One region of the Brevibacillus sp. NL20B1 genome, then DNA from elsewhere that is predicted to be linked to it. Evidence: predicted binding sites of a transcription regulator. Region 1 holds the regulator's gene; each other region holds the start of a gene.

Region 1 (3,246 bases):
TCCGCTTCGGTTGATGAATAGGCAGGCCTTTCGGCCTGGAGATCATTTTTTGTGGACGCTAACTCAATGAACCGTTTGTCTTCAGTCTGAGCAGCCCCATGGCAGGGGCTGCGTTATGATTGTTCGTTTTCCAAACGTTTCTTTTTCACCCATTCATTCCAGTATTCAACTTCCTCAGCGCCTTCACCTAAAACTTCAATTTCGCCTATACAATATTCACAGATGTAATAGATTTCTCCATCGCGGAGAATGGAGCACTTCTTTGGTCTCAAATGCTCGATTTCGCACCAAAAAGAAAGTTTCTTGCAATGTTCGCATCTTATATCATCGTCTTCCATATTACTTTTGTACCTCCTAAGTATTAATCGACCGTACACTTACAGACGTATTCCAAAGAATACATTAACCATAATGATAAAATATGTCAATTATTATGATTTATGGAAAAAGAAAAATCTGTTTATTTTTACTGATACGTGCATACTGACCAAGATGAGTCATGTGAAAAACGAATCCAGGCAGTGATAAACCAGTAATCCGCTTGCTTTCCAGCACGGATGTGAATATGAAATGGAACCGCATGGGGCCGTGTAATTTTGCAGCCTGGCTGGCTTCTGCAAAAATGTGGACGAGAATATATAGAAGGATGCAACGATTGGCGAGGTAATCCGTATATCCTAAGAGAAAGGAGTGTGCCCGATGGAAATACTGCTGTGGATTGTCATCGTGGCGTTGTTTGTCGCAAGCATCGCCGGTATTTTTCTTCCGGTTTTGCCGGATACGATTTTGCTTTGGGCCGGGTTTTTGCTGTACCACTTTGTCCTCGCCGAACCGGGGGCCGGGCTGCCGGCGTCGTTCTGGTGGGGGATGGTGGTGCTGAGTGTGCTGCTGTACGGCGCCGATTTGCTGACCAACATGTACTTCGTGAAGCGGTACGGCGGTTCCAAGTGGTCGTCGATTGCAGCGGCGGTCGGTATCTTTCTCGGGATTTTCCTGTTCCCGCCGTTCGGGATGCTGATCCTGCCGTTTTTGTTTGTGGTGTTGGTAGAGCTGTTCGTATCCAACCAGCCGTTTGAACGGGCGATTAAGGCGGGGGTGGGATCGCTCGTCGGATTTCTCGGCAGCGCAGTCGTCAAGGTCGTCCTGCAAATCGTGATGATCATCTGGTTTTTCATCGCCGCCCTGTAGATCATGCTCCAAGGGGGCGAGATGCAATTCCTGCACCGGATCGTGCCGGTCTGACAGCGCCATAGAAAAAACGAGCCCGTATCTTTCGACGATGGTCGGGAAAGATACGGGCTATTCGTTTTCCTAGTGAATCAACCGGTACACTCCGATGACTTTTCCCAGAATGGTGACCGAGTCCAGGATGATCGGCTCCATCGTGGAATTCTCCGGCTGCAGGCGGAAGTGGTTTTTCTCCTTGAAGAACCGCTTGACGGTGGCTTCGTCCTCATCGGTCATCGCCACGACAATGTCGCCGTTGTTGGCCACGTTTTGCTGGCGCACGATGACGTAGTCGCCGTCGAGGATGCCTGCCTCGATCATACTGTCACCCGACACGCGAAGCATGTACACCTTGTCCGAGGTGACAATGTGTTCCGGCAGGGGGAAGTAATCCTCCACGTGTTCCACGGCCGTAATGGGCTGCCCGGCCGTTACCTTCCCGATGACGGGCACTCGCACGACGGATACTTCATAGTCATCCTGATAGCGGTCGCCATCGGTCAACAGCTCAATCGCGCGCGGCTTGGTGGGGTCGCGCCGGATCAATCCTTTCTTTTCCAGACGGGCCAGGTGACCGTGGACGGTGGAGCTGGAGGCCAACCCGACGGCCTCGCCAATTTCACGAACGGACGGCGGATATCCCTTGTCGCGGACTTCCTTGCGAATGAAATCGATAATGGCTTGTTGTCTGCTGGATAGCTTGGACATGGACCACACCCCTGTTTTCTCGAACATGTTTTCTATATTGTACCATGGGATCTTGCGTTCGACAAACGTTAGTTCGATTTCGCTTGACACAAAACACATGTTCGCATTATGATGAAAACAAGAATATAGAACGTATGTTTGCAGGGGGATGGTATCATGCATGCTGTATCCGCACACAACCGTTTCACCAAAAAACAGGAGCGCCATAGCCGCACTGGTGTGAGACGCGGTGGGGCATTGATCTTTTTCGTGGTATTCTCTCTCTTTTTTTACTTCCTGACAGAACTTGTGTTCGCATCGGAGTCGTCGTCGATCGTGCCTGTGAAGGTAGTGACCGTTCAGAAGGGTGACAGCTTGTGGAAAATTGCCGTTGAGCACCAGGACGAAGCCGACATGGAGGTGCGCGAACTGGTGTACGCGATCAAAAAGATGAACCGACTGGACAACTCCGACATATACCCCGGACAGCGCTTGGCTGTTCCCGTCGGAGAGTAGACGGCAGCCAAGACAGCGGGGCAGGCCAGTGTATATCCTTTCGCTTGCGTTGTGCCGCCGATGTGTTATAATAGAGCGGCATTACAGAGAGTAGGGGGAGAGGCTGTGGTAACCGACGCGGAAATCAAACGGATCAACGAGTTGGCCAAGAAATCCCGCGAACAAGGCCTGACCGACGATGAAAAACAGGAGCAGCAGGCACTGCGGCGCAAGTACATCGACGCTGTCAAGGCGTCCCTGCGGGCTAACCTGGAATCGATCCGCTATGTGGAAGATCTTGAGGACAACGGTCCCAAACATTAAGATAACGTGTACTGGCACAAAAAGGCATCCACGCGCTTCGCTTGGATGTCTTTTTCTACGACGAAACGGAGCGAACAGGGAGGAATGCGCATGTCGTGGCTTGCTGTGGCAGTGGGGGGCGCTGTCGGATCAATCGTGCGGTATGGATTGGGCCTGGTGCTGAATCAGCCGGGCTGGCCGGCAGGTACGTGGGGAGCCAATGTTGTCGGCTCGTTTTGCATCGGTCTTTTGTACGCCTGGGGAAAGGAGCGGGGGTTTCTCCCGCCGGAGCTGTACCTGCTTTTTACCACCGGGCTGTTGGGCGGCTTTACGACCTTTTCTACCTTTTCTCTGGAGGTCATCACCTTTTTTGGCGACGGGAACATTGGACGCGGATTGGCGTACGTGCTGCTCAGCGTCGGCATTGGGCTGTTGGCCTGCGGAGCCGGAGTCTGGCTGGGCCGGCATGTGGGCTGACGCCAGCGCGATTGAAGCGAAGGGAGGATGGACGTGACGATTCGGCATCCCGATTAC
Region 2 (3,246 bases), on a different contig from region 1:
GGAGGCCAACGAAAACTGGGCGGGCAGCCCCGAGACGTACGTGGGGAACGGTCCGTTTGTACTGAAGAAGTGGGAACACAAGTCGGTCATCGAACTGGAGAAAAACGAGTCCTACTGGGACAAGGATGCAGTCAAGCTGTCCAAACTGACGATCAACATGATCGAAGACGCCAATACCGAGCTGTCCATGTTCGAAAGAGGGGAACTGGACTGGGCGGGTTCGCCGCTGGGCGACTTGCCGCTTGATGCGCTCAATGCGCTGAAGGACTCGGGCAAGATGCAAACCCAGGCGACCGCCGGTACGTACTGGTACGTGTTTAATACGTCACAGCCTCCGTTCTCCAACAAGAAAATTCGCCAAGCTTTCGCATACGCGGTGAACCGCAAGGATATCGCCGAGAATGTCGTGCCGTACAAGAGCACGCCGGCGCTCGGCATCCTGCCGCCGACGATGGCCTTCAATCCGGACGGCTATTTCAAGGACGGCGACGTGGAGACCGCGAAAAAGCTGCTGGCAGAAGGCATGAAGGAGCTGGGCATCTCCAAACTGCCGGAGATCACGTTGTCCTACAACACGACGGAAGTGAACCAGCGCATCGCAACCGTTATCCAAGACCAGTGGAGAAAGGCGTTCGGCATCGAAGTCAAACTGGTCAACAAGGAAAACAAGGTTCACCGCGAGCAGATGAAGTTGGGCAACTTCCAAATCGGCAGGGCAAGCTGGATCGGCGACTTCAACGATCCGATCAACTTCTTCGAGGTCTTCAAGGGCGGGCTGAACACGTCCAAGTGGGAGAACAAGGAATTCCTCGCCCTGCTGGAACAGTCGGCAAAAGAAGCAGACCCGACAAAGCGCAACGAAATCCTCAAAAAGGCGGACGCCATCGTCATGGACGAAATGCCGGCGATGCCGATTTACTACTTCACCTACGCGTGGGTGAAGCAGGACACGGTAAAAGACGTCGTGGTGGATCCGCTCGGTTTCATCGACTTCAAATACGCATCCAACGAAAAGTAATTACAGATTACAAGGAGTGACCGCATGTGCGTCCGATCATTGGTGTAGCGTGTACCAAAATGTACTTTCCCAACAACAATCTCGACCAGTTCTACTACGTGGGTACCAGCTATGTGGACGGGGTGGCCCGCACCGGCGGGATTCCGTTCATCCTGCCGCTGATGTCCATCCCGGATGCGCCGTTCCGCGCGATGGTGGAATCGCTGGACGGCCTGATTCTCACCGGCGGAGACGATCCCGCCCCCCATCTGTACGGAGAAGAGCCGCTGCAGGGGCTGGGGGACGTGGAGCACGAACGGGACCTGGCGGAACTGGCGGTGATTCGGCTGGCTCTGGAGCTGAAGAAACCGATTCTCGGCATCTGCCGCGGCATGCAAATCCTGAATATAGCCTGCGGCGGCACGCTGATCCAGGACATCCCAAGCCAGGTGCCAGGTGCCTTTCAACACGAGCAAAAAGGTTCGCGACAATACGGGGCGCACAAGGTCACGCTACAGCCGGGGTTTGTGGCGGAGGCATTGGGCAAGACGGAAATCCTCGTCAATACGTCGCATCATCAGGCGGTAAAAGACGTGGCCCCTGGCTTCAAGGTAACAGGGGTGGCTGCAGACGGGGTGATTGAGGCGATCGAAAGCCTCGACGGGCTGCACGTGGGCGTGCAGTGGCATCCGGAGCGCATGTGGGCGCACGACGACACGATGCTGAAGCTGGCGGAAGCGTTCGTCAACAAGGCGCGTCAGGTAAAGGCGCTGGCCCGGTAAGGCGTCGGCCACAGCATGCAATAAGGAAGACAGTCATACAAAAGAAAAAACAGCACAGGCCGCCCTTCGCTCGGGAAGGGCGGTTTTTTGTCACCATGAGGACGTTACCAGGCGGCTGACACGATGCAGGCGGCGACCGTACGCAGCAGGCGGCTGTATCTTGCATCCGTTTAAAAAAAGAACGATAATAGCCATATGAGAATGTATGTTTGGTGGTATCTCCTGTGAAGAAGATCCTGCATCTGGATATTGACGCGTTTTTTGCCAGTGTTGAACAGTTGGATCACCCGGAACTGCGCGGCCGGCCGGTGATCGTCGGCGGCACGGGAAACCGCGGCGTGGTATCCACCTGCAGCTATGAAGCGCGAAAATACGGGGTGCGGTCCGCGATGCCGATGGCGTTGGCCCGCAAAAAATGTCCGCACGGCGTGTTTCTGCCGGTTCGCTACGAGCGCTACGCGGAAAAATCGGCGGAGATCCGCGAGGTGTTTGCCGCCTATACGGATCGCTATCAAACCGTGGGACTGGATGAGGCGTACCTGGATGTCTCCGGATACGACAACGCCGTTCCCGTCGCCCGGGAGATCAAGCGGCGGATAAAGCGTGAGACCGGCCTGACCTGCAGCATCGGCCTCTCCTACAACATGTCCCTCGCCAAGATCGCCAGCGATTTGAAAAAGCCGGACGCCTTCGTCGTCATCCGACCGGAACAGGCGCTGGAGGTGCTGCGGCCGCTGCCTGTCGGAACGCTGCACGGCGTGGGCAAAAAATCGCAGGAATTGCTGGCGCGAAAGGGCATTCACACCGTGGAAGACTTTTGGCAGCTTTCCCTGGACGAAGTGGTGCAGTTGTTCGGCAAGTTCGGACGAGCGCTCTACCATCGGGCCCGGGGCGTGGACGACCGGGAAATCGTGACGGAGCGGGCTCCCAAATCGCTCAGCCGCGAGACGACGCTGCCGTTTGACCTATACGACCGTGAGGCGGTCAGCCCCATCGCTGCCGCCCTGCTGGAGGAGGCGGAGCAGGATGTGAGGCAGGAGGGTGTCATCCCGCAAACGCTGACGCTGAAAATCAAATACGCCGACTTCACCCTCAGGACCAAACAGCGCAAGGCCGCCCCCGGCGAAAACTGGGCTGACCTGCTGGAAGAGCTGTTGGACGCGTTTGACTACTCCCCGGGGGTGCGCCTCGTCGGTGTTGGTTTCTCCAACTTTGCGCCGCCGACGGAACAGCGGTACGAGCAGTTGACGCTGTTTTCGTGGGAGGGTTTTCATGAAGCGGACACGGGACATCGTCTCGGGCAGTGATGCCGTGCTGCCTCGCGGATTGTATTTGAATGCGGTTGAATGCGGATTGAAACTTTTGCAAGCCGGTGGCGGAGTGTGGTATAGTAAGTGCCGAAATCGCGGTTCTTTTCAGGCCGTGTTGGAGGTGCCCCGTGTTTCTGGAGAAGCTGATGCCGGATCA
Region 3 (3,246 bases), on a different contig from region 1:
TCCGCGACCATGCCGCCGGAAATCAAACGCCTGGCGACCCGCTACATGAAACAGCCGCAGACGATCGCCGTCAGCCGCGAAGAAGTGACCGCTCCACTGATCGAGCAGGTGTACTACAAGGTATTTGAACGGAACAAGGTGGAAAGCCTCTGCCGCATTCTGGACAGCGAAGACGTCGAGCTGGGAATCATCTTCTGCCGCACTAAGCGGGGCGTGGACGAGCTGACCGAAGTGCTGCAGGCGCGCGGCTACCTGGCCGACGGTCTGCACGGCGACCTGTCCCAGGCTCAGCGCGACAAGGTGATGAATGCGTTCCGCGAGGGTTCCATCGAACTGTTGATCGCGACCGACGTGGCGGCGCGCGGCATTGACGTCGGCAACGTCTCCCACGTCATCAACTACGACATTCCGCAGGATTCGGAAAGCTACGTGCACCGGATCGGCCGTACGGGCCGCGCCGGCCGCAAAGGCATTGCCATGACGCTGGTGACGCCGCGCGAGATGCGCCAGATGATGTTCATCCAGAAACAGACCAAAGCCCAACTGATCTGCCGCAACGTGCCGTCCCTGGAGGAAGTGGCGGAACGCAAGCAGGAACAGCTGCGGGAACAACTGGTCAACCTGCTGGAGAGCGATGGAGTGGCCGACATGTACCTGAAGGTGGCCAACTCGCTCATCGCTCAGTACCCGGCTGAAAAAATCGCCGCTGCAGCGCTGCACCTCGCGTTCCATACCGAGATCGGCGAGACGGACGATACCGACGCCTACAACTTCGGGGAGACGGGTGCCGCCAAGGGAATGGTGCGTTTCTTCCTCAACGTGGGCCGCAATGTCAACGTACGCCCGCAGGATTTGGTGCGGGAGATTTCCGAGTCCGTCGGAATCCCCGGAAAGGCGGTTGGCCGCATCGACATCTTCGAGAACTTCACCTTCGTGGAAGTTCCCGAAGACGTAGCCCCGTTCGTCTACGAATCGCTGCGTCAAACGCGCATCAACGGCAGACGGATCAATCTGGAGCCGGCAAAACCGCGCGCCAAGCGTTCCTGATACCGACAGCACGCAGACACAGGCCGTCACGTTCCGTTTTCGGGACGGACGGCCTCTTTTTGCAATGCGAATATTTGTTCGCAAAAAATACTTGGCAAACGCTTCTGTCTCGATGTATGATGAAGACAAGCAAATCAGTTACGAGTTGAAAGGGAGTGTACCATTTGTCAGATCGTCGCGCTGCTTTGGAAAACGCATTGCGTCAAATAGAAAAACAGTTCGGGAAAGGGTCCATCATGAAGCTGGGGGACATGGCCAACGTTCAGGTTTCCACGGTCTCCAGCGGTGCGCTTGCCCTCGACATCGCCCTGGGTGTGGGCGGATTCCCGCGTGGACGGATCATCGAAATTTACGGACCGGAATCCTCCGGTAAAACGACGGTTGCCCTTCACGCCATCGCCGAAGTGCAGCGCCAGGGCGGACAAGCTGCGTTTATCGACGCAGAGCACGCACTGGACCCGGTCTACGCGGCAAAATTGGGAGTAAACATTGACGAACTGCTGCTCTCCCAGCCTGACACAGGGGAGCAGGCGCTGGAAATCGCCGAGGCGCTGGTGCGTTCCGGTGCCGTTGACATCATCGTCGTAGACTCGGTTGCCGCGCTCGTGCCAAAAGCAGAGATTGAAGGCGAAATGGGAGACTCCCACGTGGGGCTGCAGGCCCGCCTCATGTCGCAGGCGCTGCGCAAGCTGTCCGGTGCCATCAACAAATCGAAAACCATCGCCATCTTCATCAACCAGCTCCGGGAGAAAGTGGGCGTCATGTTCGGCAATCCGGAGACGACTCCGGGTGGGCGCGCGCTCAAGTTCTACGCGAGCATTCGCTTGGACGTGCGCAAGGCGGAAGCGATCAAGGTGGGCAACGACGTGGTCGGCAGCAAGACCAAGATCAAGGTCGTGAAAAACAAGGTGGCGCCGCCGTTCAAAACTGCCGAAGTGGACATCATGTACGGTGAAGGCATCTCCAAAGAGGGCAGCATTCTCGACATCGGCGCGGAGATTGATGTGGTTCAAAAGAGCGGAGCATGGTACTCCTTCAACGATGAGCGTCTGGGTCAAGGACGGGAGAACGCCAAGCTCTTCCTCAAGGAAAATCCGGAAGTGGCGGCGCAAATCGAAGCCAAAGTACGTGAGTATTACAGCCTCAATCCCAGCTCCATCCCGAGCATGGAGCCGATCAACGATCCGGAGCAGGATGAGGAACCGGTATTTGATTTCGACTAATCGCATGACAGCCTGTCGGCCTGACAGGCTGTTTCATGTTCAAACCGCCCGGTGTGAGGAGCTGCGAGCCGGGCGGTGTTTGCCGTAAAGGGGGAGAGGCGCGATGAAAAGCGGCCGGATTACCGCCGTTCACCGCGACGCGAAAAACCAGCATCGCTATCACATTCAGATCGGCGATGACATTGTCTTTTCCGTTCATGAAGACATCCTCGTCAAGTATCAGCTGTTAAAGGGAACAGAGCTGGACGAGGCGTTTTGCCGGGAAGTGCTTGAGGCGGAAGAAAAGCACAAGGCCTACCTGTTGGCACTCCGCTATCTGGGCATCCGCCCGCGGACGAAAAAACAAGTCGCTTCCTATCTCCGGGAAAAAGGGTATGAAGGGGACGTGGCGGATGAAATCTGCCGCCGCATGGAAGAGCAGGGCTATCTGGACGATGAGCGGTTTGCCCGGCAGTGGGTCGACGAGCGGATGCGGCTCAAGCCGCGCAGCTCGTACATGATGCGGATGGAACTGCAGCAGCGGGGGATTGACAGCGACACGGCGGAGGCGGCCGTGCGCGCCGTTTCCTACGAGGATGAGCTGGAAGCGGCCCGCAGGCTGGTGGAAAAAAAGCGGCGGCACCGGCAAGGGCCGCCGGAACCGGACGAAGAGCGAAAGCTGCTGGCCATGCTGGCGCGCAAGGGGTTCGCCGGCTCAATCGTGCAGAGGATTCGCCGCGAATTGCGCGAGGACGTGGAGTCGTAGGCAGGAGCGGCACACTTGCAGTTCTTGACATTTCTTGTTCACAAATAATAAAATAGATGTGTATTTACTTGGTGCATCATACTATTTCGCTGATTTGATCGCTCGTTGCCAGTGTCACAACTGAACACCCGTACATACCAGTGCGGATTCAGCGGACCGAGTAAAATCGGTCTTGTTTTTTAACTAATACCAGAGCGAAACAACAGCGACACGCCATGAAAACGAATGTGT

The links. The regulator LexA, encoded in region 1, represses DNA repair genes until DNA is damaged. The targets are predictions, from matches to a motif close to CGAACATATGTTCG.
Region 2: KDN35_RS06810 (DNA polymerase IV) is a predicted target of LexA. The motif match lies at 1,978-1,991, and genes of this name have one in related genera.
Region 3: recA (recombinase RecA) is a predicted target of LexA. The motif match lies at 1,115-1,128, and genes of this name have one in related genera.

What each region holds. Positions count from the first base shown of each region.
Region 1 is NZ_JAGTPT010000009.1:108,151-111,396, reverse strand. Features, by position in the region: gene KDN35_RS08460 (hypothetical protein) at 114-338, opposite strand; gene KDN35_RS08455 (DUF456 domain-containing protein) at 700-1,188, shown strand; gene lexA (transcriptional repressor LexA) at 1,312-1,935, opposite strand; gene yneA (cell division suppressor protein YneA) at 2,155-2,430, shown strand; gene KDN35_RS08440 (DUF896 domain-containing protein) at 2,536-2,733, shown strand; gene crcB (fluoride efflux transporter CrcB) at 2,824-3,189, shown strand; gene KDN35_RS08430 (UvrD-helicase domain-containing protein) at 3,223-3,246, shown strand, end outside.
Region 2 is NZ_JAGTPT010000007.1:81,464-84,709, reverse strand. Features, by position in the region: gene KDN35_RS06820 (peptide ABC transporter substrate-binding protein) at 1-1,018, shown strand, start outside; gene KDN35_RS06815 (gamma-glutamyl-gamma-aminobutyrate hydrolase family protein) at 1,045-1,779, shown strand; gene KDN35_RS06810 (DNA polymerase IV) at 2,004-3,086, shown strand; gene KDN35_RS06805 (YqeG family HAD IIIA-type phosphatase) at 3,218-3,246, shown strand, end outside.
Region 3 is NZ_JAGTPT010000008.1:1,617-4,862, reverse strand. Features, by position in the region: gene KDN35_RS07160 (DEAD/DEAH box helicase) at 1-1,047, shown strand, start outside; gene recA (recombinase RecA) at 1,212-2,270, shown strand; gene KDN35_RS07150 (regulatory protein RecX) at 2,374-3,015, shown strand.